Regions from separate parts of the Acetobacter ascendens genome, predicted to be linked through region 2. Evidence: riboswitches for the same ligand, from Rfam matches in the RefSeq annotation. Region 2 holds a riboswitch; each other region holds the start of a gene.
The links. Region 2 has a riboswitch for cobalamin ahead of A4S02_RS00485 (DUF1636 domain-containing protein). Riboswitches for the same ligand answer to the same signal wherever they lie in the genome.
Positions count from the first base shown of each region.

Region 1: it holds a riboswitch for cobalamin, as region 2 does, so the genes downstream of both, A4S02_RS13195 (carbohydrate porin) here and A4S02_RS00485 (DUF1636 domain-containing protein) in region 2, are expected to answer to the same signal.
Region 3: it holds a riboswitch for cobalamin, as region 2 does, so the genes downstream of both, A4S02_RS04930 (aromatic ring-hydroxylating oxygenase subunit alpha) here and A4S02_RS00485 (DUF1636 domain-containing protein) in region 2, are expected to answer to the same signal.
Region 4: it holds a riboswitch for cobalamin, as region 2 does, so the genes downstream of both, A4S02_RS15105 (Rieske 2Fe-2S domain-containing protein) here and A4S02_RS00485 (DUF1636 domain-containing protein) in region 2, are expected to answer to the same signal.

Region 1 is NZ_CP015164.1:2,698,256-2,706,302, forward strand. It holds gene gabT (4-aminobutyrate--2-oxoglutarate transaminase) at 1-776, opposite strand, end outside; gene A4S02_RS13190 (LysR substrate-binding domain-containing protein) at 934-1,884, opposite strand; cobalamin riboswitch at 2,002-2,222, shown strand; partial or broken gene A4S02_RS13195 (carbohydrate porin) at 2,342-3,933, shown strand; gene A4S02_RS13200 (CbtB domain-containing protein) at 4,079-4,297, shown strand; gene A4S02_RS13205 (CbtA family protein) at 4,321-5,055, shown strand; gene A4S02_RS13210 (IS5 family transposase) at 5,282-6,364, shown strand; gene A4S02_RS13215 (carbohydrate porin) at 6,535-8,047, opposite strand, start outside.
Region 2 is NZ_CP015164.1:86,292-94,338, reverse strand. It holds gene cobN (cobaltochelatase subunit CobN) at 1-416, opposite strand, end outside; gene cobW (cobalamin biosynthesis protein CobW) at 436-1,488, opposite strand; gene A4S02_RS00485 (DUF1636 domain-containing protein) at 1,485-1,913, opposite strand; cobalamin riboswitch at 2,095-2,331, opposite strand; gene A4S02_RS00480 (MarR family winged helix-turn-helix transcriptional regulator) at 2,486-3,004, shown strand; gene A4S02_RS00475 (FUSC family protein) at 2,994-5,249, shown strand; partial or broken gene A4S02_RS00470 (acetate uptake transporter) at 5,386-5,712, shown strand; gene A4S02_RS00465 (IS5 family transposase) at 5,778-6,860, shown strand; partial or broken gene A4S02_RS00460 (acetate uptake transporter) at 6,992-7,303, shown strand; gene A4S02_RS00455 (enoyl-CoA hydratase/isomerase family protein) at 7,362-8,047, opposite strand, start outside.
Region 3 is NZ_CP015164.1:1,017,261-1,025,307, reverse strand. It holds gene A4S02_RS04945 (nitroreductase family protein) at 83-700, opposite strand; gene A4S02_RS04940 (acyl-CoA dehydrogenase family protein) at 733-1,884, opposite strand; partial or broken gene A4S02_RS15505 (acyl-CoA dehydrogenase family protein) at 2,312-2,461, shown strand; gene A4S02_RS04935 (IS5-like element IS12528 family transposase) at 2,470-3,294, opposite strand; gene A4S02_RS04930 (aromatic ring-hydroxylating oxygenase subunit alpha) at 3,445-4,560, opposite strand; cobalamin riboswitch at 4,846-5,078, opposite strand; one part of gene A4S02_RS04920 (IS3 family transposase) at 5,229-5,490, shown strand; one part of gene A4S02_RS04920 (IS3 family transposase) at 5,490-6,316, shown strand; gene A4S02_RS04915 (adenosine deaminase) at 6,462-7,484, opposite strand; gene A4S02_RS04910 (TetR/AcrR family transcriptional regulator) at 7,768-8,047, shown strand, end outside.
Region 4 is NZ_CP015164.1:1,740,781-1,748,827, reverse strand. It holds gene A4S02_RS08390 (IS1380 family transposase) at 167-1,552, opposite strand; partial or broken gene A4S02_RS15110 (transposase) at 1,648-1,800, opposite strand; partial or broken gene A4S02_RS15105 (Rieske 2Fe-2S domain-containing protein) at 1,867-2,661, opposite strand; cobalamin riboswitch at 3,009-3,241, opposite strand; gene A4S02_RS08370 (DUF1852 domain-containing protein) at 3,622-4,605, shown strand; gene A4S02_RS08365 (methionine synthase) at 4,633-5,661, shown strand; gene A4S02_RS08360 (LysR family transcriptional regulator) at 5,982-6,881, shown strand; gene A4S02_RS08355 (IS110 family RNA-guided transposase) at 6,930-8,047, opposite strand, start outside.

The DNA of each region.
Region 1 (8,047 bases), 250 kb from region 2:
TCTACGCCAGAATGCTCAATACCAAACAGTTTGCCAGTACGGGCAAAGCCGCTCTGCACTTCATCGGCAATCAGTTTGATGCCGTGTTGGTCGCAAATAGCGCGCAGTTGTTTGAGCAGCGCTGTAGGGGCAACGCGGAAACCACCTTCACCCTGTACGGGCTCAATAATAATGGCAGCCACATTGTTGGGGGAAATATCAGCCGCAAACAGGAAGTTCAGCATCTTCAGGCTGTCTTCGACCGTGATGTCATGATCATCGGGGAAGGGAATATGGTAAACTTCGCCCGGCAGTGTGCCGAAAGGTGCCTTGTAAGGCAGCACCTTACCCGTAAGTGCAGAAGCCAGCAGTGTGCGCCCATGGAAGCCACCGCAAAAAGCAATGACGCCATTACGACCAGTTGCTGCACGCGCAATTTTTACAGCATTTTCTGTGGCTTCCCCACCCGTAGTGAAGAAGATGGTTTTGGCATCGCCAGAAAACGGTGCGCGGGCATTCAGCTTTTCGGCCAGCTCAATATAGGGCTCGTAAGCAGAAACCTGAAAAGCCGTGTGGGTAAAACGGTCTAGCTGTTTTTTAACAGCATCCATTACTTTTGGGTGGCGATGGCCAACGTTCAGAACGGCAATACCGCCTGCAAAATCAACATAGCGCTTGCCTTCCACATCCCAGATTTCGGCATTTTCTGCACGATCTGCAAAAACTGGGGTGGAGGTGGCAACACCGCGTGGCACAGCATTGGTGCGGCGGTTCAGAAGGTCTTTATTCGTGGCCATTAATACGGGCTCCCGGGAACTATGTTGCGGGCAAAGTTGTTTCTGTTTCGTAAAATGTTTCGCACAGGAGGGGGAGGAGATTTTTTGTTGCCTCTGTGGTGATAAAAAGTCACCAGTAATTTAGCGCATACATATTGTTTTGCGGAACCCTTACTTCTTATTGGGGCAGGGTGGGTGTGTTTTGCGTTTCCAGCTCTACCTGTTCCAAAAGCCAGTTTCGGAATGTGATGAGGGATTTTTTCTCCCACGTGGCAGTAGATGCGCGCAGAAGGTAGGCTCCTAAGGCCACTTCTCGCAAAGGGGTTTGCGTAGGTTGCACACGCACCAAATGGCCTGTTTCAAGATCATTCCCCAGCAGGAAAATATTGCCCAGAGCAATCCCTTCTCCGGCGCGCGCAGCAGCCAGTGTAATGTGGGCCTGCCAGAGGCGCGTTGCGGCTGGCAGTTTTGTGCAGGCAACATTTTGCGCATGCAACCACAGTTTCCATTCGGCTTCATCTTCTTCCTGTAACAAGGGTGCACGTAGCAAATCTGCTGTTGTGCGCGGTTGACCACCCAGTTCTGTCAGGCAGATGGGGGCAGCCACCGGAAAAACATCTGGCCTGGCAATAATCATGCTGCGTGTGTTGCGTGGCTCTGCTAACGGAGCATCATCTCGCACATAGCCGATATGCGCATGATTATCTGTTTCCACACCGGTAACATGGAACGCCGTATTGGCATCTACTGGGCGCAACATAATTTCCAGTTGAGGATGCGCGCGCCGAAAAGTGGAAAGCCGTGGCAACAGCCAATGGTAAGCAAAACCATGCGCGCAGGTAATGGTAAGGGGGGGCGTATGGTTGCGAATATCTGCCGTAGCTGTGGCTAGTTCTTCCAATAGCGGAGTGATGCGGGAATAATAAGTGTGGCCTGCTAATGTAAGGGTTCCCGTTTCCTTATCTCGCAAGGGGGTGCCCAGAATATTTTCCAGATCCCGAATGTGGCGGCTGATAGCTGCGTGATCTACGCGCAATTCTGCGGCAGCCCGTCTGATACCGCCCGTGCGCGCAAATGCCGTAAAGGCATTGAGCATGGCAAGAGGTGGAATGCGGTATCGTTGGTCCATAAGTCGCCAGTCTGGGAAAAGTCTGGAGAGACAGGTGGGTTAAAATGGGGCCTCTGGCAAGAGTGATACGCGTATATTCAGGCAAAGATTGAAATATGAGACAAAAATAAGGTAAGGGTTGCGCCGTCTTGCAACGGTCCCGCGCAAGCGGGTTTGAAAGGGAATGCCGGAGGCTCCAGTGTTGGAACCAAGTCGGCAACTGCCCTCGCAACTGTAGGCGGAGAGCATATTACTCCTTGGCCGCATCACAGCGGCAGCCACTGGTGGCAACATCGGGAAGGCTGAGCAATATGCAATGACCCGCAAGTCAGGAGACCTGCCGTTGTTGTCTTGTTTAACCGCCGGGCGAGGGAACCGGAGGTGGATCATGTACTATGTTTACTCATCTGCTTTTAGCAGGTTTTTCCCGTAATCCCTTTGGTTGTTTTGCCTTCATGCTGCGCGGTGAAGTGTAGCAATGCCTTGTTTTACAAATAGAATTTGGAAGAAAGTCCCATATTCTCTGCCCTGTTTGCTTCTGGCCGGAGGGGTATTAGGCAACTTGCCCGCCTTAGCGCATAGTGAAGAGACACAGGCGGAGCAGGACCGTCGCCGTCTGGGCAATTCAGGGCCATTGATTGAGCAGATTGATCCGGCCACGGTGCGGGATTCCCAGCGTGCGGCAGAAGCGGCGGCGGCCGAGAAAAAGGGCGATGACACGCCAGACATGAGTGACCACCTGCTGGGCAACATGTGGGGGGCGCGGGATTGGATGGCCAAACACGGCATCAGCTTTGATATTCAAGAAGTGGATGAACTGTGGGGCAACGCCACAGGGGGCACGGCCTCAGGGGCTGATGGCGCCAGTGGCTCAGGCACCGGCCCAGCCTATGATGGGGTAACCATGCCCACCCTGACAGTGGATCTGGAAAAGCTGATCGGCCTGAAGGGCGGCACATTCAATGTTAGCGCCCTTCAGTTGCGTGGGCGCTCCATCTCGCAGGATCATCTGGCCAACTTCAACCCGGTCAGCGGGTTTGAGGCCGATCGCTCCACCCGTCTGTTTGAGCTGTGGTATCAACAGTCCTTTCTGGACGGCAAGCTGGATGTAAAGATCGGGCAGCAGGATCTGGATACCGAGTTCCTGATCAGTGATTACGGGGCATTGTATCTGAACTCCAACTTTGGTTGGCCCATGGCCCCATCGGTCAACCTGTATGCGGGTGGCCCATCCTGGCCGCTGTCTTCTCCCGCCATTCGTATCCGCTATCGTCCGTCAGACAAGTTCACCTTCATGTTTGCGGCAGCAGATGACAACCCACCGGGGAATCGCAACAACTCCTTTGGTATCCAGAACGGCGGCAACAGCGCAGACCCCACCAATCAGAACACTCATGATGAGGATGGGGCCAACTTCAACATGGGCACCGGTGCGCTACTGATTACCGAACTACAATATGCCCTCAACCCCAACCCGATGACATGTCACATGTCACCAAGGATCCCGGTCTGCCGGGCATCTACAAGCTGGGTGGGTATTACGATACGGCTAAATTCCCTGATTATCGCTACAACAATCAGGGGAAGGCTTTAGGGAGTGCGGCTGATACCACGGGTATTCCACGGTGGGATCGGGGCAACTGGATGGTTTATGGTATTATTGACCAGATGATCTGGCGGCCCTCACTTCAGTCTCCACAGTCTGTTGGCATTTTTGCGCGTGCTACAGGCAATGGTGGGGACCGCAACATGATCAGCTTTGCCATTGATGCGGGCATCAACCTCAAGGCGCCCTTCAAGGGGCGTGACAATGACACGGTTGGTCTGGGCTGGGGCATTGGCCGGGCTTCTTCTGGCCAGCGGCGGTATGATCGCAATTCTGGCGCACCTGTGCAGGGCAATGAAAACCATCTGGAACTCACCTATCAGGCGCAGGTGACCCCTTGGTGGGTCATGCAGCCGGACTTCCAGTATGTCTGGCATCCCTCTGGCGGTGTGACAGACTGGACAGGCAATCGCCTCGTCGGGAATGAAGCCGTCTTCGGACTCCGCTCCAATATCACTTTCTAGGGGTGGGGAGAGCAGCAGGCGTGTTCGGAATACCCTTGCTGTTAGGCTTTGTCATTCTATGATGAGGGCCGACCAAACCATGACGTTCTGTTTCAAGCTCTTTTGTGCCTGCTCCGGTAGGCTCTATTAAAAAGGATATAACATCATGAACACATCTGTTCATACAGCTATGCCAGTTGCCGTCGCGGGCCAGAGCATTCCGGTTCGTGCCATTTTGCCTTGGGCCGTTTTTGGCCTGATTGTTTCTGCACTACTGATCTACTTTGTGGGTGCAGAGCAGGGTGCCACTTCCCTAATTTCCGGGCACGCCGTACATGAGTTTGTGCATGATGGCCGCCACCTGCTTGGTTTCCCCTGCCACTAAGGCACTAAAAGAAAGTTTCACTCATGGTTGGTCGTCTTTTAGCCCGCGGCATGGTCGCGGGCATTCTGGCTGCATTGCTTTCTTTTGTTTTTGCAAAGGTTTTTGGTGAACCGCAGGTGGCTTTGGCCATTGCGTTTGAAGCGGCGCAGGATGCTGCCGCAGGTGCCGCACCAGAACCTGAAATTGTCAGCCGTAGCGTGCAGGCATCGTGGGGACTACTTACTGCTGTGTTAATGTACGGTGCCGCATATGGCGGTATTTTTGCTATTGTTTTTGCGTTTGCTTACCAACGCCTTGCAGCATTAAGCCCACGCAGTATGGCATTATTGCTTTCTGGGGTTGGGTTTTTAACGTTTGTACTGATACCAGACCTAAAATATCCACCAAACCCGCCAGCAGTTGGTCAGGAAGAAACCATTGGCTTACGGACGGAGATGTATTTTGCAATGGTTGGCCTTTCCATTGCAATTTCCATGATTTCTCTATTGGTAGGACGGGCACTGTCTCATGTTATAGGCTATTGGAACGCAGCTGTGTGTAGCATTGTTCTAGGGCTTGCGCTTGTTGCTGCGGTGCAGTTTGGCCTGCCGGATATCAATGAAGTGCCGGATAATTTTCCCGCTGTAGTGCTTTGGCGTTTTCGGGAAGCATCCATAGGAATGCAGATTGTTTTATGGTCAGTTCTGGGGGTGGTTTTTGGTGCTTTGGCAGAAAAATGTCTGCCATCGCCCAATGGTACAGTGCGGAAGGCTGCTTGATTTTTTGATGGTTGGTCCGAATAGGATTTATGGAAAATTTTATTTTCCATAAATCATAATAAAATAGACAGTTTTTAAATATTTTATGTGTGTAATGCACATTTATAAAAAGTATTTCCTGAGGTTGTGTTGTTCTGTGCTTTTAGAACCTGGAGGGTTCGAAAAACCCTCTGGTTTTAGGTCTCTCTGTGTGATTCCCTCTCTTGTGTGATGACTGGAGGAGTGGCTGATGACGCAGTCTGGTTTCTTTGATGTTGAAGAGCGGCTTGCTCGGTTGAGTGGGCTTGGTGACCAACTTGAAGCATTTTCCCAGACTGTGGATTTTGAGGTATTCCGTCCGGAGCTGAACAAGGCGTTGGCCTATTCAGACAGAAGCAAAGGCGGGCGTCCTCCGTTTGATCCAGTGCTAATGTTCAAAATTCTGGTCATCCAGACGCTGAACAATTTGTCCGACGAACGGACGGAATACCTGATCAACGACCGCCTGTCCTTCATGCGCTTTCTTGGTCTGGGGCTGTCTGACCGCGTGCCTGATGCCAAGACCGTCTGGCTGTTTCGTGAGCGTCTGACACAGGCGGGAGCAATTGATGTTTTGTTCAACCGCTTTGATGCGACCCTGCGGAATGCCGGTTATCTCCCCATGTCAGGTCAGATCCTGGATGCTACACTGGTAGCGGCCCCAAAGCAGCGCAATACCAATGAAGAGAAGGCCGATCTGCGCGAAGGACGGATCCCGCAGGATTGGCAGGACAAGCCCTCAAAGCTGTCCCATAAAGATCGTCATGCCCGATGGACATTGAAGTTCACGAAAGCAAAGCGTCAGGATGACGGGAGTATGCCCGCAACAGATCTGGCCATCCCTTTCTTTGGCTATAAATCGCATGTTTCCATCGACCGGAAATTTCGGCTGATCCGCAAATGGAAAGCGACCGATGCAGCGGCCAGCGATGGTGCCAGACTACGCGAGGGCCTGCTGGATAAAACCAATATGGCATCAACAGTCTGGGCGGATACAGCCTACCGCTCAAAAGCCAATGAGGACTTCATGGACAAGCATGGCTTTGTCTCGAAGGTTCACAGGAAAAAGCCTCATCTCAAGCCGATGCCACGACATATCCAGAGATCCAACGCCGGAAAGTCTGTTATTCGGTCGCGTGTCGAGCATGTTTTTGCCGATCAGAAATCGCAGACAGGACTGTTCATACGAACCGTAGGGATAACCCGAGCCACCATGAGGATCGGGCTGGCCAATATCGTCTATAATATGCGCCGCTTTCTCCTCCTGGAGCGGATTAACGCGAGCGCGTAGCAATTCAGGGCATGAGACCCTCTCTCTGCTCAATACGCAGAGTGAAAATCAGGTCCACGAACCAGCAATCAACTCGCTAAAAACCTGAAATCAGGCAGAAGGGAAATCAATCAACGGTTCTTCGAACCCTCCACCTCAGCCTACAGGAAATACTTTTTTATTTATCACCCCTAGAAAGTGATATTGGAGCGGAGTCCGAAGACGGCTTCATTCCCGACGAGGCGATTGCCTGTCCAGTCTGTCACACCGCCAGAGGGATGCCAGACATACTGGAAGTCCGGCTGCATGACCCACCAAGGGGTCACCTGCGCCTGATAGGTGAGTTCCAGATGGTTTTCATTGCCCTGCACAGGTGCGCCAGAATTGCGATCATACCGCCGCTGGCCAGAAGAAGCCCGGCCAATGCCCCAGCCCAGACCAACCGTGTCATTGTCACGCCCCTTGAAGGGCGCCTTGAGGTTGATGCCCGCATCAATGGCAAAGCTGATCATGTTGCGGTCCCCACCATTGCCTGTAGCACGCGCAAAAATGCCAACAGACTGTGGAGACTGAAGTGAGGGCCGCCAGATCATCTGGTCAATAATACCATAAACCATCCAGTTGCCCCGATCCCACCGTGGAATACCCGTGGTATCAGCCGCACTCCCTAAAGCCTTCCCCTGATTGTTGTAGCGATAATCAGGGAATTTAGCCGTATCGTAATACCCACCCAGCTTGTAGATGCCCGGCAGACCGGGATCCTTGGTGACATGTGACATGTCATCGGGTTGGGGGTTGAGGGCATATTGTAGTTCGGTAATCAGTAGCGCACCGGTGCCCATGTTGAAGTTGGCCCCATCCTCATCATGAGTGTTCTGATTGGTGGGGTCTGCGCTGTTGCCGCCGTTCTGGATACCAAAGGAGTTGTTGCGATTCCCCGGTGGGTTGTCATCTGCTGCCGCAAACATGAAGGTGAACTTGTCTGACGGACGATAGCGGATACGAATGGCGGGAGAAGACAGCGGCCAGGATGGGCCACCCGCATACAGGTTGACCGATGGGGCCATGGGCCAACCAAAGTTGGAGTTCAGATACAATGCCCCGTAATCACTGATCAGGAACTCGGTATCCAGATCCTGCTGCCCGATCTTTACATCCAGCTTGCCGTCCAGAAAGGACTGTTGATACCACAGCTCAAACAGACGGGTGGAGCGATCGGCCTCAAACCCGCTGACCGGGTTGAAGTTGGCCAGATGATCCTGCGAGATGGAGCGCCCACGCAACTGAAGGGCGCTAACATTGAATGTGCCGCCCTTCAGGCCGATCAGCTTTTCCAGATCCACTGTCAGGGTGGGCATGGTTACCCCATCATAGGCTGGGCCGGTGCCTGAGCCACTGGCGCCATCAGCCCCTGAGGCCGTGCCCCCTGTGGCGTTGCCCCACAGTTCATCCACTTCTTGAATATCAAAGCTGATGCCGTGTTTGGCCATCCAATCCCGCGCCCCCCACATGTTGCCCAGCAGGTGGTCACTCATGTCTGGCGTGTCATCGCCCTTTTTCTCGGCCGCCGCCGCTTCTGCCGCACGCTGGGAATCCCGCACCGTGGCCGGATCAATCTGCTCAATCAATGGCCCTGAATTGCCCAGACGGCGACGGTCCTGCTCCGCCTGTGTCTCTTCACTATGCGCTAAGGCGGGGGTGGTA
Region 2 (8,047 bases):
GTATGTGCCGCCTGTTGCTGCACATCAGAGCCATGGCTTTGTAACGTATCGCCGGGCAACAAAACTAGCGGCACGCCTGTTTCTCGGCTCCATGCCGCTAGTTCTTCTGCTCCATAACGCCAGTAATCCAAACCACCCAATAGCCGCACCACAACGCAGCGTGCTTTTTGCAACGTGGTGTCAATATACAGATCAATCGACATCGGATGGCGTAACCGTGCAAGGCTTGTAACCTGCAAGGTGGGAAGCAATATGCCTTCTTCAGTTTGGGCGCGCAGCAAGGCTTCTGCATGGCGCAGGGCCAGAAGATCACTTTCTGTAAAAGAAAGAACAACAAGATCAGCTGAGGGAAGATTGAGATCTTCCGCTACTTCCTGTTCATCGAGCGTCCGGTTTTCCCGCACCAAAAGATGCATAAGCTTACTCCGCTCCTAATCAGGCCGCTACCAACGTGCCACCAAGAGCCTTGGCAATAGCGGAAGCCTCCAGCCCTTTTTGCCCGATCACGACAATGCGGCCCTCCCGCCCTTCATTGACAGAAAGAGGACGATCAAATTCGTGCCGAAAACGGGTTCCCACACCTTGCACAGCCAAACGCATAGCCTTACCTGCCACAGCAGCAAAACCTTTCATGCGCAGCACATCATGACGGCGTGCTGTATCTTGTAAGAGCGTTAAAAACTGCTCCACACTCTGTTGCTCAGGCACACGCACCACAAAGCTTTCGAAGTCATCATGTTCGTGTTCGCCATCTTCTGCGTCATGATGAGAAGGACGAGCGGCTAAGTCAGCTTCTGCTGCAGCTCCAATCCCTAGCAATATAGCAGGATCTACTTTACCTTCCGTAGCACGTACAATTTGCACAGGCCGCGGGGCGGTGCGGCGGATTTCATCTTCAACGCGGGCGAGCGCATCTGCATCCAGCAGATCTGTCTTGTTCAACACCACCAGATCTGCGGCGTTGATCTGATCTTCAAAAACCTCCGCCAATGGGTTGTCATGATCCAGGGAAGGATCTGCCGCACGCTGTTGAGCAATAGCTTCCGGATCATCTGCAAAACGACCCGCGGCGACTGCTGGTGCGTCCACTACAGTTATCACGCCATCTACAGTCATACGGTTACGCACCGTTGGCCAGCCAAAGGCCTTGAGCAGCGGTTTGGGCAGCGCCAAGCCAGATGTTTCAATCACCACATGTTCAGGCGGATCTGCCCGATCAAGCAGGGCTTCCATGGTTGGTAGAAAATCATCTGCTACCGTGCAGCACAGGCAGCCATTGGTCAGTTCAACAATGTCATCTTCCTTGCAACCTTCCACACCGCACCCGCGCAGGATTTCTCCATCAATGCCAAGAGAACCAAATTCGTTCACCACCACGGCAATGCGATGCCCTGCTGCACGCTGAAGCAGATTGCGCAAAAGGGTTGTTTTACCTGCCCCTAAAAAACCAGTGATAATGGTTACAGGCACGCGAGATGCAATTGTCATGAAGGCTCCTGTTCATCATAAAGTTGTGCGGGAACACGCCCCAGCACCATATTGGAAAGAGATGCCGGACGACGCGAAGGCATAACTGTTCCTCGCGCAGACTTTGCATAGAGTTGGGCATACGCCAGAATATCTTCTGCTTTTTCGGCACCCAGATGCCCTAATAACCATGTCCAACGCTCTGGCATGGCAATGGCTGCGGTGCATCCACGATCACAGGCGGCCAGGCACTGCACCTCACGCAACAAAACTGGAGCTTCTTGCCCAATAGTTTCTGCTTCCTGCACCAGAGCCTGCAAACGTGCATACAACTGGGCACCCGGCGGCTGATCCATAGCAGGCCCGCCACGCCGACATGTGACACACACATGCAAAACAGGATGATTCTGAGGTGACTTTTGAGAAGAATCGGATGCTTCGGCCATGCTGTATCCCTGAAATAACCGCCATTCTAAAAGAATAGCTGCCTGAAGGGGTGCAGTAACCCAGCGCCCCTACCTCAGAGATGGCAGGGGAAATATACCTTAAACGGTACATCTATGCCTGCCGGGCACCCCGCCAGCAGCAACGCTAGAACTTAATAAATAAGGCCTACCTGTGTACTTACGCATACAGGCACCGATGGCAGGTTTCCTGGCTTGTACCCACATATGCCCTAACCTATCGGCCAAAACATAAAACAGCGCTCCCTACCTTCCCAGCCTTCGTGCAGGCCAGTGGCATATTGGGCTAAACAGCCCATAAGGAACACCATGGGTAACTTACAGTTGCGGGGGCAGCGACGGCCTTACACCGTTCTTCCCTTTTCATCCCGTAAAGGACACCATCAGCCCACGCACAATGCGCACAAGCTGCCTTTGCTTTCAACCCGCAGTTTTTAGTCCTGCAATTTTAAGGTCTGCTGATCTGAAACAGGATTGAGGTTTCACGCTAATATTCCCGTGCTTTGCAGCTCTATTTCCATTATTGACGTGCAAAACAGCTATGATATATTCGTATGAATATACTTTATATGTCAAATATTCTTTCGCTAACTAATGAGGATTCCATGACCTCCCCACGCGTTCTGCCCATTCTGGATGAAACGCGTTTTTCAGACATGGCGCTTACCTTCCGCATCATGCGGTTAGCCACAGTCTGGCGTACACAACTGGATCGGGCCTTACGCCCGCATGGCATGACATTGGCCAGCATGCGCCCCATGGCTTATCTGATGATGATGCCCGATGGTGCCACGCAAAGTGATCTTGCCGCCGCCATGAATGTGGATTGCTCTGCACTGGTGCGTATTCTTGATTTGTTAGAAAAACAGAAGCTGATCACACGCCTGCAGGATACGCAGGACCGACGTGCCAAAAAACTTGTGCTCACTTCTGCGGGGCAGGAAAGATGCGCACTGTTCCATACCATTGCCGCACAACTTGAACAGAACGTTCGCCAGAACCTTACGGAAGATCAGGTACGTAGTTTAATTCATGATCTTTCCTGCATGCTGGAAACACATCATGAACGCTAGATCTGAGCAAAACAGTAACACGCTCTTTTCCTTTAGCTCTGTGTTGTCTCGCTGCTTACCAGCCTTTTTTTCTGATGAAGCCCAATGGAATACCTTTAAGGCCACAGCAGGCTATTCTGCCCGCGTGTTCTTATGCATTGGCATTGCCGTTTTTCTGGCGTTTATGTTCCAGCTTCATTCCCCCCTCAGTGCGGCCACTACTGTTCTTATTGTGGCAAATCCAACTGTAGGGGCGATGGTTTCCAAAAGTGTCTGGCGTGTTATTGGCACAGTTATTGGGGCCGTTATCAGCATTGGCATTATGGCTGTATTTGTGCAGTCTCCCGTTTTGTATTTTGCGGCTCTTTCTGTTTTTGTCGGAATAGCCTGCATGGTAGCCACGTTTCTGCGCTTCTTTCGTGCCTATGCTGCGGTGCTAACCGGTTATACAATTGTTATTATTGCTGCACCCGCTTTTGCAGACCCAGACAATATTTTCCTTTCTGCAATGGGGCGCCTGTCTGCCGTGGTAACAGGCGTGGTAGTAACGGCCTGTGTGTTTATGGTAACAAGCCCACGCAAGCCCAGCGCCGTTTTGGAAAAACTGGGAAATGCTTTTCGTGATACCATTCTCCACGCAAAAAATTTTCATGCACAGGAAGGTCTTTCCTCTGCGCCAAAAGAAAACACGACAGAAGAAAACAACCCTTCCGAAATAACAGATACCACAACCACGGGCACAGCATTCCGTAGCCTACCGCAACCTCTTTATGATAGCCGGAGTCGCCTTCTGGCAGGCATGGCGGGCTTAACACCTGCCATAGAATTTGCTGCTGCGGATGACCCCGACATGCAGGCCCGTATTTCCAACCTGCGTCTGGCACTTAACCGTTTAACCGGGCTTATTGTCAGCTATCACCCTTATTGGTTAAATCTCTCTTTGGTGGACGCACAATCACGCCCTGTACATCAATATGTTGCCGAAACCTTAGAGCATATTCTGCACCTTACAGAACAACCCGGTTGGTTAGAAAACCCTACACCGGTATCGGCCTGCCTGCATGAATGCCTGAAAAATCTGGAGCAACTTTCACGCAACAATCCGGCCCCCAGCTTGCTGGCAACGCTGGATAATACGCGTGACATTCTGGTGCAGATAGATCTGGCCTTGTACGATCTGACGAGCCTGCGCCGTGATCGTGAATCTTCCTACACGCGCCAGTATCTGGAATGGCCCGTTGCCTTGCGCAATGGTGTGCGCGGCATGTTTATTGCACTTCTGGCTGGCATGTTATGGTATGTGTTCCATTGGAGCGCAGGCCCTATGCTGATCCTGTATGTGGTGGCTGCTTCAAGCTTGCTTTCAACAGCTCCCTCCGCCGGCAAAGCAAGCCCCATGATGGCAACTGGCACTATGTTGGCTGTGCCTATGGGGTTTTTATGCCATTCCCTGTTCCTGCCCCGCATAGATGGCTACCCACTTTTATGGCTGACTCTCTGCCTGTTTCTGCTACCCGGCGTATGGTTACAGTTTCACCCACGCTACAGCATTGGTGCATTTGGATACGCAGTGTTTTTCACCATGCTGCTCTCTATCAACAACCCCATTGTTTATAATGATCTGGCACTCACCAATAACTGGCTGACCATGGTGGCTGCCTGCGTGCTGTTAGTGCTGGTTTTCCGAGTTATTCTGCCACCAGATCACCGGTTGGATGCTGCGCGATTGGTTTCTTCCCTTACGCGCAGCTTGCAAAAACTTGCTCTTTCCCACAGCGGCAAGCCTGTACAATGGATTGCTTGGGAAGGACTCCAGCTCCAGAAAATTACGCGGCTGATGATGCGTCTTTCCTTTATTCCTTCCGGTATAGACCGACAGGGATATACAGATGCAGCCTTTGCAACACTTTCTCTAGGGCGGCTAATTTTACGCCTGCGCTGGAATGCAGAACACACCAAGCTTAATGCGCAGGCCCACACTGCTCTTGAGAATGCCTTAAAAGCCTTTGCCCTATTGCGTCATACGCCACTGGCCACAGCAGATGCTTTAGAACAGGCTGCCGCAGTTATTCATGCCACCGCCACAGAGCAAGAAGGCGTCACCCTTATGCGAGACAGAACCATTTCCTGTCTCACGCAAGCAGCGGGTATTATCCGCGCCATACCAGCGTTTTATGATAAATATGGCCCCATTCATCGCGCTGTGGATGAAGCTGGCGCAAATGCTCCCGTTTCTACACCCATGGAGTCTGCTTTTGTGAGATGAAATAAAGAAAAAGTTTCCTAAAATAAAAGTCATGATGATGAATTTAATTTTATCTTATTCCTTATATTTATAAAGAACTTATCCCATACCAGATACTTAATGCTTAGGTTATCACTCATAACAAGAAGTATCTGGCATGGCATACTCCGAAACCTCGCCTCCGGTGACATACCGAAGAGCCAACCCAGCCCCATTAGGCTTAATGGGCTTTGGGCTAACAACCGTTCTTCTCAATTTACATAATGCAGATCTGGTGCCGATGGGTTCTGCCATTTTGGCCATGGGCTTAACATTTGGAGGTGTTGCCCAAATTCTGGCAGGGATGCTGGAATATGGCAATGGCAACACCTTTGGCATGACAGCTTTTACCGCCTACGGTGCTTTCTGGCTTTCATTCGTCGCACTTATTGGCCTGCCTCATACCGGCATTGTGGATGCCAGCAGCCCCAACCTGGAGGGTTCGAAAAACCCTCTGGTTTTAGGTCTCTCTGTGTGATTCCCTCTCTTGTGTGATGACTGGAGGAGTGGCTGATGACGCAGTCTGGTTTCTTTGATGTTGAAGAGCGGCTTGCTCGGTTGAGTGGGCTTGGTGACCAACTTGAAGCATTTTCCCAGACTGTGGATTTTGAGGTATTCCGTCCGGAGCTGAACAAGGCGTTGGCCTATTCAGACAGAAGCAAAGGCGGGCGTCCTCCGTTTGATCCAGTGCTAATGTTCAAAATTCTGGTCATCCAGACGCTGAACAATTTGTCCGACGAACGGACGGAATACCTGATCAACGACCGCCTGTCCTTCATGCGCTTTCTTGGTCTGGGGCTGTCTGACCGCGTGCCTGATGCCAAGACCGTCTGGCTGTTTCGTGAGCGTCTGACACAGGCGGGAGCAATTGATGTTTTGTTCAACCGCTTTGATGCGACCCTGCGGAATGCCGGTTATCTCCCCATGTCAGGTCAGATCCTGGATGCTACACTGGTAGCGGCCCCAAAGCAGCGCAATACCAATGAAGAGAAGGCCGATCTGCGCGAAGGACGGATCCCGCAGGATTGGCAGGACAAGCCCTCAAAGCTGTCCCATAAAGATCGTCATGCCCGATGGACATTGAAGTTCACGAAAGCAAAGCGTCAGGATGACGGGAGTATGCCCGCAACAGATCTGGCCATCCCTTTCTTTGGCTATAAATCGCATGTTTCCATCGACCGGAAATTTCGGCTGATCCGCAAATGGAAAGCGACCGATGCAGCGGCCAGCGATGGTGCCAGACTACGCGAGGGCCTGCTGGATAAAACCAATATGGCATCAACAGTCTGGGCGGATACAGCCTACCGCTCAAAAGCCAATGAGGACTTCATGGACAAGCATGGCTTTGTCTCGAAGGTTCACAGGAAAAAGCCTCATCTCAAGCCGATGCCACGACATATCCAGAGATCCAACGCCGGAAAGTCCGTTATTCGGTCGCGTGTCGAGCATGTTTTTGCCGATCAGAAATCGCAGACAGGACTGTTCATACGAACCGTAGGGATAACCCGAGCCACCATGAGGATCGGGCTGGCCAATATCGTCTATAATATGCGCCGCTTTCTCCTCCTGGAGCGGATTAACGCGAGCGCGTAGCAATTCAGGGCATGAGACCCTCTCTCTGCTCAATACGCAGAGTGAAAATCAGGTCCACGAACCAGCAATCAACTCGCTAAAAACCTGAAATCAGGCAGAAGGGAAATCAATCAACGGTTCTTCGAACCCTCCACCTTGTAGGAAGCTACCTGCTTGCGTGGGGATTGTTCACATTTATCATGTTTATTGCCACGCTACGCGCTACACGGGCGCATCAGGTTATCTTTCTAAGCCTGACTATTCTCTTCGGTCTGCTTGCCACGGGTGATATGCTGGCTATGCCGGTTGTTACCCAGTTTGCTGGATATGAAGGGTTATTCTGCGGTTTTTCTGCCATCTATCTGGCTGCGGCTGAAATTCTGGAAGAAGCATTTGGATATGCAATACTCCCGATTGGCAAACCTGCTCCGGCTTCTATTTCTTTCCGAACTGCCTCCGCCTAAACAAACTCAAAAGCATCATGCCCCGCAGCAAAAAATGCTCCGGGGCGACATGTTTGAATTAGTTATTAAAGCAATTCTGAACTTCCTGCTCATTCACTTCTGTCAAAGTTGGCGGCATCCACGCTGGTTTGTTGTCTTTATCAATCAAGCGTGCCCGAATACCCTCTACAAAATCAGGCCGAGCCACCATATGGCGCACCATATTTTCCTCAAGAGCAAAAGCTTCATGTAATGAGGAAGCTGCACGCGCCCGGTGCCACCCATACCATGCTACCTGCACAGAAAACGGACAGGCACGAGATAAAGCCTCCAGATCCTCCTGCGCCTCTTCTGATCCTTCCGCTTTCAGCTTTTCAATAACCTGCAAGATATTTGGTGCATCGTAACAAAAATCGAGATCTTGCACGTCCAGACTTTCGGGCTGGGAATGGAGGCGGGCAAATACATGCTCTGCAGCCTCAATACTCAATGCCTCTTTCAAATCTGTAAGAGAAGCTGATGAAACCAGAATATCTGCAAACCCCATGGCTACAGACTCTGCTCCGTTCATGCGCCCACCGGTAACCGCACGCCGTAAGCCAGAAAAACCCGGCGCACGAGCTAACAGCCAGCTACCTCCTGCATCCGGGGCCAAACCAATAGCTGTTTCAGGCATGGCCAGCACAGATGTTTCCGTAACTACCCGATACCGCACATGGCCACCCAAACCGATACCGCCGCCCATAGCCACGCCATCTAAAAAAG
Region 3 (8,047 bases), 930 kb from region 2:
AGTCGGAGCAAATAAAACAATCTGCTCCGGAAGCGAAGGTTATATCAGCGTGATGGCTACAGAAATAAACTGATGCTATGCGTTAATCTATATTGGTTTGTGTTGAAGCATTCCATCTCCCTTCGGAAGAAATTTCGTTCAGAGCATTTCGGTCTGAGGGCGCCTCACGTTTTTGCAAGGCTTCCGGTAGAGTTTCTATGTTTCCCTGTCGCCCAACAATAATAGCTGCATGCAATTCATACTCTTCAGGCAGTTCTAAGCCAGCATGGGCCAAAGCGTGGTCAAAACCACTTACGGGGTGCGTCGCCCAGCCGTTATGCGCCGCTTGAATTTGTATGAGAACCGCCGCCGCACCGGCATCAAATGCGTGCGTTGGCAGTGGGGAGGGTTCTCCTGTGCGGCTTGAAAGCGTTATGGTTTGAGAAGCCACATAAATGATGGCCGATGCATTTTCTGCCCAGAACTGATTGAATGGTATAAGCCATGATAAAAAGCGTTCCCATTCTGCAGTCCCACGCCGTGCATAAATAAAGCGCCAAGGCTGCATGTTATAGGCAGAAGGAGCCCATCGTCCGGCATCTATTAGCGAAAGAAGTTCTTCCTTACTGATGCTTTCTGGCTGGAATGCTCGTGGAGACCAACGGTTAAGAATAGCCGGCAGCACGGAAGAATTGGGAGCACGGCCTGGCGCTGTTGTCATGGTTTTTCCCGTAGCAAGAAACGGTTCTGAATTTATGAAAGAGCCTGCTGTCCTGCGATCCGCCGGAGTAATTCAGCATGTGGTGCATGAATACGCCCACATAGCGCATCACGATGAGCGCGCTCTAATGGGTTATGGGCAGATAGCCCAGCATTGCCTGCCAAACCAAGTAAAGCAGATGTAAAGTCAGCGGCAGCATCAACAACACGTGTCTTTATAACCGCTGCATGAGCTTTCAGTTCATGGGGTGGACGAGCAGCTTCTACATCCATGGCGTAAAGCCGGAGCAGCATGGCGTTCATGTGTAATGTAATGGTAAATCCCCCAACGGCATCGCGCATTGAAGGTAACGTTGCCAGCGGTGCCCCCAGATTAGATGGAACACGGGTTTTCAGGAACTCACAAAACCATGCCAGTGCAGAGGTTGCGATACCATTATACAAAGCACCCAATAGCCCAGTATTCCATATAACGAGGGTATTGCGCCCTGCTGGTGGTGCATCAGGCGCATAGAGTTCTAGCGCGGCATCGGGTGGCAGGATAACATTTGTAAATGTAACTTCATGGCTATTGCTGGCACGCATGCCGATGTGATCCCAGTTTTCAAGCACATGGATCCCATCTGCTTTGGCTGGCACAATAAATGTACCAACCTGCGCGGGGTCATCATCTGTGCGAGCACGTACCAAAAGCCAAGATAAACCGGGAATACCTGTTACATAGGCCTTTCGCCCAGTTAAACTCCATCCGGTTGCCGTACGGGTGGCTATTGTGCTGGGCAGTCCACCCCGAGAGGCAGAACCAAGATCAGGTTCAGCTAGCAGGATATTCAGCAGTTGATCGTGCTGTTCATCTTCTATCCAACGGGGCATATCTCCAGATCCGAACTCATGGTGAGCAATGGCGGCACGCACCATGTAATGATTGACCATAACTAGCGCTGTAGAGGCATCCCCCTGAGCAATCTGTCCAACGATGTCCTGCACAACACCTAGAGTGAAGGGAGTAGGGCGCTCTGGTGTGGATATACGTAAAGACAGCAGACCTGCCTGACGTAGATCATCAATATTTTCCTGTGCAAAAACCCCAGTGCGATCATGATGAGCTGCCCGTGTGGCAAACTGCTGTTTGAGATGCGTAGCTGCATCAATGGCATCGTGCACGGTCTGTAGATCAATCGACATGGAATATATATTTCACCATTTTCATGAGGTGGTAATGAAATATAACATTTATGACGTGAATATATATGTCAATGAGAGATTTTTTCCTCAAGAAAGATGTGAAGTGGTTAGCTAAATTTCGATTCACTGAAAGAGGGCGTTCGAAACTTATATGGCACCTTATTTGCGCACGTGATCAAAAAGGATTCTCTTTTAAATTCACTATATATAATTGTTATTATATTAAAAATATATCTTTTAAAAACAAATAAATACAAAAATTCAGTAAGTGATTTTTAGAGGGAAAATTCTCGATCTAGCACTTCTCACAACATAAAACTACATTAAATAGTAATTATTTTATTGACTCATTTATAATGGTTGTTAGCGTGTTGAAACGTAAAATGCGCATTAAAAATAGTTGTTATATGTAAGCAACGAGGTCGCAATGACATATCATGCACGTTCCTCTCAGAATTTTTCTCCACGGATTGATGCGCTTGCGCAAAAGCTACGTCCCATTTTTGCACGTATTGCAGATGGTGCCATTGATCGGGAAGAAAACCGTATTCTGGCCCATGATGCCGTAAGAGCCCTTTTGGAAATTCACGGATGAGCGTTTCGGCGTAGCATGAGGCTTCCCATGGCGATGTGGATCATGGCCTCTGCGACGTCGATCCGCTGTTCGTAGTCCTTCACAAGGCGACGCCAGCGGATCATCCAACCGAAGGTCCGTTCCACAACCCACCGACGCGGCAGGATTTCAAACCCTTTTGCTGTCTCTGACCGCCGGATGATCTCGACTGTGAAGTCGAGAAAAGTGGCCTTATCCATCAACTGGAGGCGGTCATAGGCTCCATCGGCAAACAGGTGCTTCACCCAAGGCCAGCGTTTACGAATGGCATCAAGGATCATCTGTCCTCCTGCACTGTCCGAAATATCGGCTGTTGTCAGCTGGACCAGGAGAAGGCGGCCATCCGTATCAACTGCGATGTGACGTTTCCGACCGACGATCTTCTTGCCTGCGTCATAACCACGTGTCTTTGCGTGGGGTGCCTTGATACTCTGGCTATCAATGACACCACCCGATGGACTGGTTTCGCGTCCTGTCGCTTCACGATCGAGCATCAGACAGACATCATGAATGGTCTGGAACAGGAAACGGCGCATCAGCCTGCGGAACCACCAGTAAACCGTTTGCCATGGGCCAAAATGAACCGGAAGCATCTCCCAACCGCAGCCTGAGCGCACGAGATAGCGCAGAGCATTGATGATCTCACGGAAATCGGTTGTCCGTTTCCGACCACGCCGGTTCGCAGGGGGCATCAGAGGCGCTATGCGCTCCCATTCCTCATCTGTCAGATCAGACGGATAGCGTTTCGTCTTGCGTGTAATTCCGGCCATGCGGCCTCGTTGTGCTGGCGTCCACATCCTGCCTTTGAATCACGCTCAAAACCTCTTGAAAACCTATCATAGCGAATTTCCAAAAGGGCTCTAACAGGCGATGGGCCGGGGTGCACGTACAATGGCTTTTATTGATGATAGCCTTGTTGGGTATAATAATTTCCTTGAGCAATCATTTTATGAAGATGCACGTTTTTGAGTATCATGATTCAGTCCTCCAGTATCAGGCGAGATACCTCGTGCACGCAAAAGTTGCCTTAGTGCCAGAATAACCGGAAAAACCTCGGCGTTATGATCACCGCCAAGATCTTTCCATGCGCGCTGCTCAAGCTCCACAATTTCACGATCTTCGAAAAAGACACGTTCTGTAAAAGCAATAAGTAATGGCCATGCCAGATCTAGCAATAGGGGCACTTTTAATCGTCGGATAGAGAGCAAACCAAAAACACGATTGGTCAGTTCTTCGCTATCTTGCGGAACGTAGGAAATCCATAGCTCCATAACGGGTTCATCAATGCCCTGCGTTTCGATCCTGAGAGTTTGATAAGGATATTGAGTACGAATGGTCATGATATCACGATAAGCAAAGTCACGGCCATCGCGCCGCCTTTGGCCATAAATCAGTGCTTCACTAATAGGCTGCTTGCCTCCTGTTCTGGCAAAGGTGTAACGCGCTTCAACAAAATTTTCTCCACTCTCCATGCCAAGAAAACGCGGTTTCATCTTGCCCACAAGTTTGCTGTGCAAAACTTGATGATTCATATCCATGAGGTTTTCATGCATAAAACTGTAATGGCAATTCACCACCTGTCCGAAACGGCGCGTCCGGTAATGCCTGTCGCTTACCCGCGGAAAGTTAGGCAACGGTACGGTGTTGGCAAGTGTTTGGTCTCCCATAAACACAAAAAGAAGGCCGCCTTTTTCCTGACATGCCCATGTTTTCAGCTTAAGGCAGGTTGCTCCGGGCTGGGGGTTTGGTGCAACAGATTGTCCCTCGCGGTTAAATGTTATGCCATGCGCCATACAGGTGATGAGGTTGTTATGCACGTCTCCCTTACCAAGGAGCACTTGGCGATGAGGGCAAAGTCCATCTAGGGCATAAGGTAGCCCAGTGAGCGGGCGGACAATAACAATATGATGCCCGGCAAAAACAACATCGAGGGCCTTTCCGCGTTTTACTTCGCGCGACCATGCGAGAGGATACCAGAAGTTTGGATTACTTTTGACGCGTCTTAAATCAGTTTGTTTGAGATCGACGGTGTTTGAACCGGCTGCGCGGAATCCATTTTGCATTGTTTGGGCCATTCATTAAGGCCTGCTGGAAACGAAAGAGTAAGGCAATAAGAATTGATAATGCTTGCCGTTCTGTACGTATCAGCAGACAAATGTCATCCAAAGCCGCATCACTAAATGATGCTCTTTTGGAATAGATGTACTGACAGGGGAAAAAGGGGTTTATTTACACTATCCTGCACAGATAACTGGCAAAGCACCAGACTGTAGAAGATATTGCAGCATACGAGGTAAGGCAGTTGGACATAGTAACTTCCCCCACCTTCGGTACATCCCGCCCGACGGTATGGTGGCTGAACGATGGCAGGTCTCCTGGCTTGCGGATCAGAACCGCTTGGCTCTACCTTCCCATCTCCATTTGGAGACAGTGGTTCACGTTATCCGTGAACGAACCAGCGGCTACCGCTTACAGTTGCGGGAGCAGCCCCGACTAGGCATCTGAAAAAAACGATAAGACCAGATGCTGACGGTGTTCCCTATTAACCCGCTCGCGCGGGGCCATCGTGGTTTTTGGTGAGGCAGTTTGTAACTTATCTTTTGATAAGAGCAAAGCAGAATTACAGAATAGGATGAAATGCTGATATCAAATTTGTGCAATGGTAATCCCCCCATAAAAAGAGTGGCTTTTGAATGAGAATTTTCTCAGCGTAAGAATTGAGGAGATTCTGATGAAGAGTGATCGCTTTACTGACGCCCAGATCATGGGTGTGATCCGCCAGGCTGAGGGCGGTGTCCCGGTTCCTGACCTGTGCCGGGAGCATGGGATTAGCAACGCCACGTTTTACCGGTGGCGCGCGAAATATGGCGGCATGGATGCTTCGATGATCAGTCAGATGAAGGCTTTGGAAGAGGAGAACCGTCGGCTGAAGCGCATGTATGCGGATTTGAGCATGCAGACGGATATCCTGAAGGAAGCCCTTGGAAAAAAATGAAGCGGCCAGCCCAGCGCCGGGAACTGGCCGCACAAGCTGTGGCGCATCATGGGGTCAGCATTGCGCTGGCCTGTCGGATTTTTGGGATATCCGAGGCCTGCTTTCGCTATCGTCCGCGACTGGCAGCGGAGAACGACAGGATTGCCGCTCTTCTGGTGGGACTGACCCAGGCTCACAGGAGATGGGGATTTGGTCTGTGTTTCCTGTATCTGCGCAATGTGCAGGGACAGCTCTGGAATCATAAGCGGGTTTATCGGATCTATCGGGAACAGGAACTCAACCTGCGGATTAAACCCCGCAAGCGTCTGGTTCGCGAAAAGCCAGAAAAGCTGTCGGTTCCGGCCCTTCCCAACAGGGTCTGGTCCATGGATTTTATGGCGGACAGGCTGATGGATGGACGTGCTTTTCGGCTCCTGAACATTCTGGATGACTTCAATCGTGAAGGACTGGCGATCGAGGTTGATTTTTCCCTGCCAGCCTGTCGGGTTGTCCGCTGTCTGGAACAGGTTATGGAGTGGCGTGGCAGGCCAGAAGCCATCCGAATGGATAATGGCCCTGAATATGTCAGTCATACGCTGGTTTCATGGGCCGAAAAACAGGGGATTACCCTGATCTATACGCAACCGGGTAATCCGCAGCAGAACGCCTATATTGAACGCTACAACAGAACTGTCCGGCAGGAATGGCTGGAGCAGTATCTGTTTGAAAGCATTCAGGACGTGCAGGAGGTCGCAACACAATGGCTCTGGACATATAACCATGACAGACCCAACATGGGGAACAGCGGGCTACCCCCCGCCCAGAAACTAAAAACAGCTGCCTGAATTCTCATTCAGCACCCCACTAAAAATGGGGGGATTACCCAATGCCAGTTGAGACTGAATATAAAATAGCCTTTTATGCCGGAAAATACCTGCCGATAACCGTTGTGAACGAAAAGGTATTTTCCGGCTTGTCTTTTTGTTTATTTCAGTGGCTTACAGTGTGTGCTGCAACAAAAGTGTTGAGTGCCTCAATTTGTGTTGCGAGATCCTCATCCTTCAGAAACGAGCCCAGAAAACTATTTCGGGCCAGAGTGATAATGTCTTCGCGCGACACTTTTCCTGCGGCCACTAATGCTCGGAAGTTATCGTTTATATATCCACCAAAATACGCAGGATCATCTGAATTGATGGTGACACGCAATCCAGCATCCAGCATGCGGTTTACTGGGTGGTTATTCAGATTATCTACAACGCACAGTTTCAGATTAGACAAAGGGCAGACCGTTAGTGTCATCGCTTCTCGGGCCAGACGTGCCGTTAGGGCGGCATCTTCCAATGCACGATTACCATGATCAAGACGATTAATATTCAGCAAGTCCAAGGCTTCCACCACATAAGATGGCGGACCTTCCTCTCCCGCATGTGCAACTCGCATGAGGCCGGCACTTCCAGCAGCGGCAAAAACACGTGCAAATTTTGAAGGAGGGTGGCCTAGTTCAGATGAATCAAGGCCAACGCCAGAGATATGAGGGATCCATTTTTCTGCTGACTTAAAGGTTGCAAACGCAGAGTCTTCGTCCAGATGACGCAAGAAGCACATAATAAGCAGAACGCTTATGCCATGTTGGGCCTTTGCTTCTGCAATTCCAGATAGTAGGCCTTCCATCACCACATCAAAGGGAATGCCCCGTGTTGTGTGCGTTTGCGGATCAAAAAAGATTTCTGTATGGGTCACGCCATCTGCTGCGGCACGTGCAAAATAGGCAGTGGCCAGATCATGAAAATCTTCTGCAGTTTGCAAAACAGAAGCGCCAGCATAATAGATATCTAGAAAATCCTGAAGATTGTTAAAATTATAAGCCTTTTTGACATCTTCAACAGATTGGAAAGGAATTGATATCCGGTTGCGCTTAGCTAGTCGGAACATCAGCTCCGGCTCTAGGCTTCCTTCGATATGTAGATGTAGTTCCGCTTTGGGAATATTGGTGATGAATGTATCGTGTACCATGGTGTATTATTATCATTCTGCGACCATTTGACAAGTTGCTCTATATATTTGCAGCAGCGGCAGATGAAGACCATTGCCGCATATATCACCAGATGTAATTAAAAATATTATGATATAAGGCGAATATATAATAATGTTTTGAAATCTATGAAATTTAAAAGGGGCGGGTGCATGAAAGCCCATACATTACGAATGGCTATAGGTGGCAGATAAGCAATTTATCTATTGCATTTTAGGTACGGTATAATACCATATCTAAAATGTGAAGGAGTGGTTTTTGTTTATGATGTCTTCTAGCCCCCAATATTCTGTATCATCAGAAAAAAGGTTACGTCCCAAGGGGGCTGAACGGCTGAAAAAGCTAAAGGATTCTGCCACAAACCTTTTCCTTGAACATGGTTATGAAGCCACTTCCATGGACATGGTGATCCAAAAAGTAGGGGGATCACGACGCAACATATATGAGCGCTTTGGTGGTAAAGAAGGACTGTTTGTTGCAGTTATAACAGACGAGTGCCGGAAGCTGGCAAAGCCACTTGAAGGACTTGTGTTAGAAGATGGTT
Region 4 (8,047 bases), 1.2 Mb from region 2:
AGGCAATTTCAGGTCATTTTGTAGAATTCAGTCATCCCACAGGAGCCCGATCTGGAATATTGACGATATTGTGCTTCTGGCGGCGGGTTCTGAACGCAGTGAGGGTGTCACGGCCTGAGAAGGCAGTGTTGGTGGAAGCTATGTGGTCTGTGCACTGTCTGTTTCTTCAGATGGCCTGCCGGAGCCTTCGCAATCGTGCATGAGCGAGGGCGAATTCATGCTGACAGGGGAACATGTCCGGCATGGACAGGACAATCCGACGGACGCTGAGCGTTACACGTGTCGCGATTTTGAGCAGTCGTGCGCGTATGGTGCCACAGGTCGCCGTCTCCAGGCTGGTCTGGCCAAGGGCCAGTCTTTGCAGAGCGGTCAGCAGGACATAGGCTGCGGCCGAGAACCACAGCCGGAGCTGGTTGGCCCGGATGGTGTGGGACGAGGTCCTGTCTGAGAACAGATCCATCTGGCATTCCTTGATGCGGTTTTCCATATCCCCGCGTGCGCAGTAAATCTGTTCGTAGAGATGGCGGGGGTCGGACATTCCCTGCGGTAGCGTGGTGACAATAAAGCGATGATAGCGGTTGCCGTGGCGCCATTCGGCCTTGGCCACGACCCGCCTGCGGCGCGTCCAGCTGTCCTTTGTGATCCAGTCAAAGGAGGCAAAGCCGCGCGCCGCTTTGCCTGTCGTGGCGGCTTCGTCACGAACCTCAGCGGACAAAGAGGCAATCCGGTCATACAGGCGGGTGTTGCCTGCAAGCCCGAACAGGAAGTCAACGTGGTTGTCTTCGCACCATGTCATCAGACTGTCCCGGGCGAAACCGCTGTCCCCACGCACCAGGATACGCACCCGGGGCCAGCGGCTCCTGATCTGCTCCACGATCCGGCGGATGTCTGCCAGTGCTTCCTTCCTCGGGTCCCTGTCTGCCGTGCGCAGGGTAGCGCTGAGGAGATGGTCCCCGCAGAAGACATACAGGGGAAGATAGCAGTTATGGCCGTAATATCCATGAAAGGCCCGGCCTTCCTGATGGCCATGGATACGGTCATCGGTGGCATCCACATCCAGAACGATCCGGGCGGGTGCGCGCTCATGCTGGTCCATGAAAAGCGTCACGAACAGGGTAGCCAGGGCCTCATGATCAGCAATGATGCGGCAGTAACGATCTGCCTGCTGCCCACTGCGCTCTAGCCGGTTCAGCGTGGATTTTCCTGCCAGTGCCGCACAGTTGGCCCGGCTTCCTGACAGACGTCCCGATACCAGACCCATGACAGGATCATGACGTAAAGCGTCATGGTCATTAAGGTCTTCATAGCCCAGTGCCAGGCCCATGATCCGCTGACGGACAAGGTCTTCAACCCGGTATTCCACAAAGGCAGGATGCCGCTCATCGCGAAAACATGCAGCAAAGCGGCGGCTGAACCCCAGACTATCATCGACCTGCTTTACCAGGATGACACCGCCATCCGAACTCATGCGACCCCCGTCAAAACGGGCTACAACACGCCGTCCATAGGAGGCTGGAAATTCATACGCGCCTGCGCTACACTCTGTCTGCATCGGGTTTTCTTATAGCTTACGAAAATTTCTTTTACACAAAATAGACTTTTTCATAATCTAACCCGATGTACAACCCTTCCGTGAGATTTCCGCGTCGAAGCATCCATGCCGCCATATTTCGCGCGCCACCGGTAAAACGTGGCGTTGCTAATCCCATGCTCCCGGCACAGGTCAGGAACCGGGACACCGCCCTCAGCCTGGCGGATCACACCCATGATCTGGGCGTCAGTAAAGCGATCACTCTTCATCAGAATCTCCTCAATTCTTACGCTGAGAAAATTCTCATTCAAAAGTCACTCTTTTTATGGGGGGATTACCATACAGATCCACAACTCCATCACGGGATCCTCAATCCCTTGCGTTTCAATACGCAGGCTCTGATAGGGATATTGTGTCCTGATGGTCATGACGTCCCGATAGGCAAAATCCCGACCATCACGGCGTCTCTGGCCGTAAATCAGCGCCTCACTCAAAGGCTGCTTGCCGCCCGTTCGTGCAAACGTTTAACGGGCCTCAACAAAATCATCTCCGTGATCCATTCCCAGAAACCGTGGCTTCATTTTGCCGACAAGTCGGCTATGCAGAACCTGGTGATTCATATCCATCAGGTTTTCATGCATGAAACTGTAATGACAGTTCACCACCTGGCGGAAGCGCCGCGTGCGGTAACGTCTGTCTCTCACCCTTGGAAAGTCAGGGAATGGGGTTTTGTCCGCAAGAGACTGATCCCCCATAAAAACAAAAATGAGCCCATCTTTTTCCCGGCAGGCCCAGGTCCTGAGACGCAGACATTGCGCTTCGGCAGAAACATTGGGCGAAACACATTGTCCGTCTCGGTTATATTTCAAACCATGAGCGATACAGCTTAGAAGATCACCATGGACCTCTCCTTTGGCGAGCAGAACCTGCCGATGGGCGCACAGGCCATCCAGAGCGTAAGGCACACCGCTTTTGGGACGCACGACGACGATATGCCGTCCTGCAAACCGGACATCGATTGCCTTTTCCCGTCCCAATTCACGGGACCAGGCGACAGGATACCAGAAGTCCGGATTGGTTCTGACTCGTCTTAAATCGATCTGTGCCGCGCACACTGAATGGTCTGAAATTTAGTGAAGCTCGTTTTCCATTGCCTCGGCATTTCAACTGGCTCAGCACAAAGCGAAACGAAGCAACACCCCGACATGGAGCATTGTGCCGTCTCTCACAGTTTCTCTGAGCAAGTGTACCCGTTACCAATACCGGACAGAATGGGTCATTGTCCGGTGACTGAATCTCAAGTTTCTAACGGATCAATGCTGTCTGCAGCACAAAAGCGTCATTCGTATATCGGCCACAAATGATGGGGTAAAAAACTCTGGCCTGAAAAGAGCCGTCGCCTGATTCATCAGGAACGACCGAGGCATGAGGCAGACAGGCATATATTCTCTCCTCTCTTCGGTCATCCCGCCCGACGGTTGGTGGCTGAGCAATGGCAGGTCTCCTGGCTCACGGATCATGGCCAACTGGTTCCAACCTTCCCGTCCCCTATGGGAACAGTGGTCCACGTTCAGGGCGAACGAACCAGCGGCATACCGCCTACAGTTGCGGGAGCAGCCTCCGACTTCGCGCCTGGACGGTCGTCTGACCAGTGCGTGACGGAGTTCCCTATTAACCCGCTTGCGCGGGACCATTGAAGCGTTTGCCTCTGTAACATGCCGCCAAACGCATCCAGCGTGCAAGCTGGAACATCATGGATGGGGCAGAAGGCAGATATCAGTTTTTCGCATGTAGAACATCCGTCTGACTCGCCAACACGCCGGAAAACAAGCGCCCCGTTGATAATGTCTCTGGCTTTATCTCCTCCGGGTAAGGCTTTGCTTCCATCAACCCATGAACGATATTTATGTTTTTATGAAATAAAATCATTTTTGTTCACTGTATCATTCGGGCATAAAGCAGACACCGCGCTTACCAGCACACATGATGATGACCACGACCTGAGAGAACTGGAAACGAAATTTGGGGCCATCTTGAATCCCCATAAATCAAATTCTGGTTTTTCGTGGTAAAAGAGATGCAGAGCCATAATGATTAAGGACTTTACATTCAGTATCAATCGACTTCGCTTTGATGAGAACTATCATCCATCCGATAAGACACGCCTCACGACCAATTTCGCCAATCTGGCGAGAGGGGAAAGCCGTCAGGAAAACCTGCGTAATGTCCTGCTGATGATTGACAATCGTTTCAATGATCTGGCCCATTGGGATAACCCCAATAGGGATCGCTATTCCGTCGAGCTTGAAATCATTTCCGTCGACATGGATATCGATTTTTCTGGCAAAAGCGACAGCTTTCCGCTGATCGAAGTTCTGAACACGACGATTGTCGATAAAAAAGCCAACAAGCGCATAGATGGTCTCGCAGGGAACAGTTTTTCCTCGTATGTGCGGGACTATGACTTCAGCGTGTTGCTACCGAAATATAACAAAGATAAGCCAGAATTTAGCGTTCCTGATAATTACGGGAACTTGCATGGAAATCTTTTTAAGAGCGTTGTGAATTCCACGGCGTACAAAAATAATTTCAGGAAGCCCCCTGTCATATGCCTTAGTGTCTCAACCAATCGGATCTATCATCGAACAGAAAATCAGCATCCTGTATTGGGTATTGAATATCAGCAGCGCGAATTTTCCCTGACGGATTACTATTTTGAAAAAATGGGAATGCAGGTTCGCTATTTTATGCCACCCAATAGCATGGCACCATTGGCGTTCTATTTCTCCGGCGATCTGCTGTCTGATTACTCCGCTCTTGAGCTTATCAGCACCATCAGCACGATGGAGTCTTTCCAGAAAGTTTACCGTCCTGAAATTTACAATGCCAATTCTGCTGCTGCCGATTGTTATCAGCCGAGCCTGAAGAATCAGGACTATTCAAATACCCGAATTGTCTACGATCGCGAGGAGCGCAGCCAGCTGGCGACCGCACAGGGGAAATATACGGAAGAGAATTTCATCAAGCCGTATCACGATGTTCTTGAGCAGTGGTCTGCCAGTTACGCCGTTTGATCAATCAGAAACACAAGGCCATCTCTTATGAAAACACTGCTCCCTACCTCAACGGCCGGCAGCCTGCCCAAACCTTCATGGCTTGCCAAACCCGAGACGCTCTGGTCACCCTGGAAATTGCAGGGTGAGGAACTGATCAAGGGTAAACAGGATGCGCTAAGTCTGACCCTGGACGATCAGGATCGTGCCGGAATTGATATCGTCAGCGATGGTGAGCAGACACGTCAGCATTTCGTCACAACGTTTATTGAGCATCTCAGTGGTGTCGACTTCGAAAACCGTCAGATGGTTAAAATTCGCAACCGCTACGATGCAAGTGTGCCGTCAGTCGTAGGCACCGTGACGCGTGAGAAGCCGGTCTTTGTCGAGGATGCGAAGTTTTTACGCACACTGACGAAGAAGCCCATCAAGTGGGCGCTGCCTGGCCCTATGACCATGATCGATACACTTTATGACGGCCACTATAAAAGTCGCGAGAAACTGGCCTGGGACTTCGCCAAAATCCTCAATCAGGAAGCCAAAGAGCTGGAGGCGGTAGGCGTCGATATCATCCAGTTTGATGAACCCGCCTTCAATGTTTTCTTTGATGAGGTGAACGACTGGGGTATCGCAACATTAGAAAAAGCTATTGAAGGACTGAAATGCGAAACCGCAGTCCATATCTGCTACGGCTATGGCATCAAAGCCAATATTGACTGGAAAAATACTCTTGGTCAGGAATGGAGACAATATGAAGAGATCTTTCCCAGACTTCAGAAATCCAATATCGATCTGATTTCACTGGAGTGTCAGAACTCCCGCGTTCCGATGGATCTGATTGAACTCATTCGTGGAAAAAAAGTCATGGTCGGCGCTATTGATGTGGCAACCAATACCATTGAGACGCCCGAGAAGGTCGCTGACATCTTGCGAAAGGCACTTCAGTTTGTCGATGCCGACAAGCTTTATCCCTGCACCAACTGCGGTATGGCTCCTTTGTCGCGTGAAGTGGCCCGAGGCAAACTCAATGCCTTAGGCGCAGGCGTGGAAATTGTTCGCAAAGAACTCTCGGTCTGAGAGACCGCTGGATTGGGATTTCGGTGGTGGAAGAGGCGTAGAGACAACCACGTCGGTGCGCTCTTCCGACAGCCTGCTTTTTAGTGTGTCAGTCATGGCAGTCGGAAAGAGGTGCAACGCCCACTTTTTTCCTGAAGGCTTCAGGCAGGAGATTGAGGCCGTATTTAAATCCAGAACGAAGAAAGCGATAGTTGTCAGTCGAAACTATGGAAACTATCCGAATGGATCGCGCAGAAGCATCACGATAAGAGTTTATAAAAATGAACTGAAATGATACATTTTTATCATTATATGAATTTTGTGCATTTATCGGACGAGACATGGGTATTCTGGAGCGCAGTCATCTGACAATCATTCGGGAAGTCACGCGCGAGGGCTCGTTGACGGCCGCCGGGATGCGGCTGAATCTGACCCAGCCAGCGCTCAGCCATTCTATCCGCAAGATCGAGCAGCAGCTCGACGTAAAGATATGGCGGCGGGAGGGACGGTCACTCGTGCTCACCCAGGCAGGGAAATGGCTGTTATCACTGGCGAACCGTCTGCTTCCGCAGTTTGAACTTGCAGAAAACCGTCTTGAACAATTCGCAAATGGAGAGCGTGGTACACTACGCATCGGCATGGAATGCCACCCCTGCTATCAGTGGCTCCTAAAGGTGGTCGCTCCCTATTTGGATAGATGGCCGAAGGTTGATGTGGATGTACGACAGAAGTTCCAGTTTGGTGGGATCGGCGCGCTGTTCAGTAATGAAGTTGATATTCTGGTCACACCTGATCCGCTTTACAAACCCGGCCTGACGTTCACACCGGTTTTTGATTATGAACTCGTACTGGCTGTTGGTCCCGAACATCCTTTACGTGAAGAAAAGTTCGTGTTGCCGGAGCAGCTTGCAGACGAAACATTGATTACCTATCCCGTTCCGTCAGAACGGCTTGATATTTACACGCAGTTTCTGCAACCAGCCGGGATTGGTCCACGGCAGCAAAAGCAGATCGAGACGACGGACATCATGCTGGTGATGGTGGCCCATGGAAGAGGCGTTGCAGCACTTCCACGCTGGCTGGTGGAAGAGTATGCCTCCCGCTTTGAACTTTACCCTGTAAAACTTGGTAAAAAAGGCATTGCGAAACAGATATTTCTTGGTCACCGCGAAACTGACGATGAGATTCAATATCTGCGGGACTTTATCGAATTCGCCGCTTCACCTCATTCAGATCGTTAAGGATTGTTTCTGACATTCACATTTAGAATGTCTTCGTGCCTCTGCTTCCTAAGAAACAGCAGGTTCGGTGGCTACAGGGATGGGATGCAGGACAAACCCCAGCGATTGTGCGCGTCGGTGTAGATTGGAGACGACACGTTTGCGATGGATTTCATCGTAATGTCCTGCTCCGGGATCGGCATAAACCATGCCGTATCTGAGGGTATTATAAAACAGAACTGCTATTTTCCGGGCCGTGGCGGTCACAGCCTTTGCTTTCCCGACCCGCGCTGACAGGCGTCTGTAAAAAGTCCCCAACGCAGTATCGCTTCGCCCGAGCGTCGTGGCAGCCAGACGTAGTAGTGCTGCGGCCCGGCTTGAGGATCGGCGTGTGCGAGATGAAAGAAGCTTGCCACCGGAAATCTTGTTCCCCGGAGCGAGGCAGAGCCAGGACGTGAAATGTTTTGCACTTGGCCAGGCGCGGAGATCTGTGCCGCATTCTGCCACAAGCTTGAGGGCCAAGGACACACCGATGCCATGGATCTGCGTGAGATCCACGCCCAGCAAGCGATACAGAATGCCTCGTACGTCGAAGGACGGAGCACTCACCTGCTTTGTCTTGATCCGAGGCTTTGGGAGGTCTGCTGCAGGCTTTGCACTGCCGTGGCTCAAAAGCAGTAGCAGGCCTTCCATGCGGCGATCACAGGCCATGATCCGTTCCTGATAAATATCATAGAGCTCCAGGGCCTGCGTCAGAGCGAACACATGTTCATCTCTATAATTGCCCATCAGAGCTGCCGATATCACTTCTGCCGATGAGCGGCATCTGACGTCGCGCTTAGCGGCCAGCGTCTCTGGATCACGTTCACCGCCGACAATTGCCCGGATAATCTGCATGCCTGTGACGCCAGTGATATCGGAGACGACGTGATGGAGTTGCAGATTCATTTCCATCAGGGCTTTCTGCATGTGCTGGATATGTCCCGCAGCATACTCGACCAGACGTTCACGTTGACGCAAGTAAGCCCGCAATGCGGCAATATCGGCCTGAGGCCGAAAGCTTCCACGCAGCAAGCCATAGGAATGAAGTTGCTGGAGCCATCCGGCATCGCTCACGTCCGTCTTGCGACCGGGTACATTCTTGGCGTAGCGCGCGTTCACCAGAATGACGTCGAAACCATGCTGCT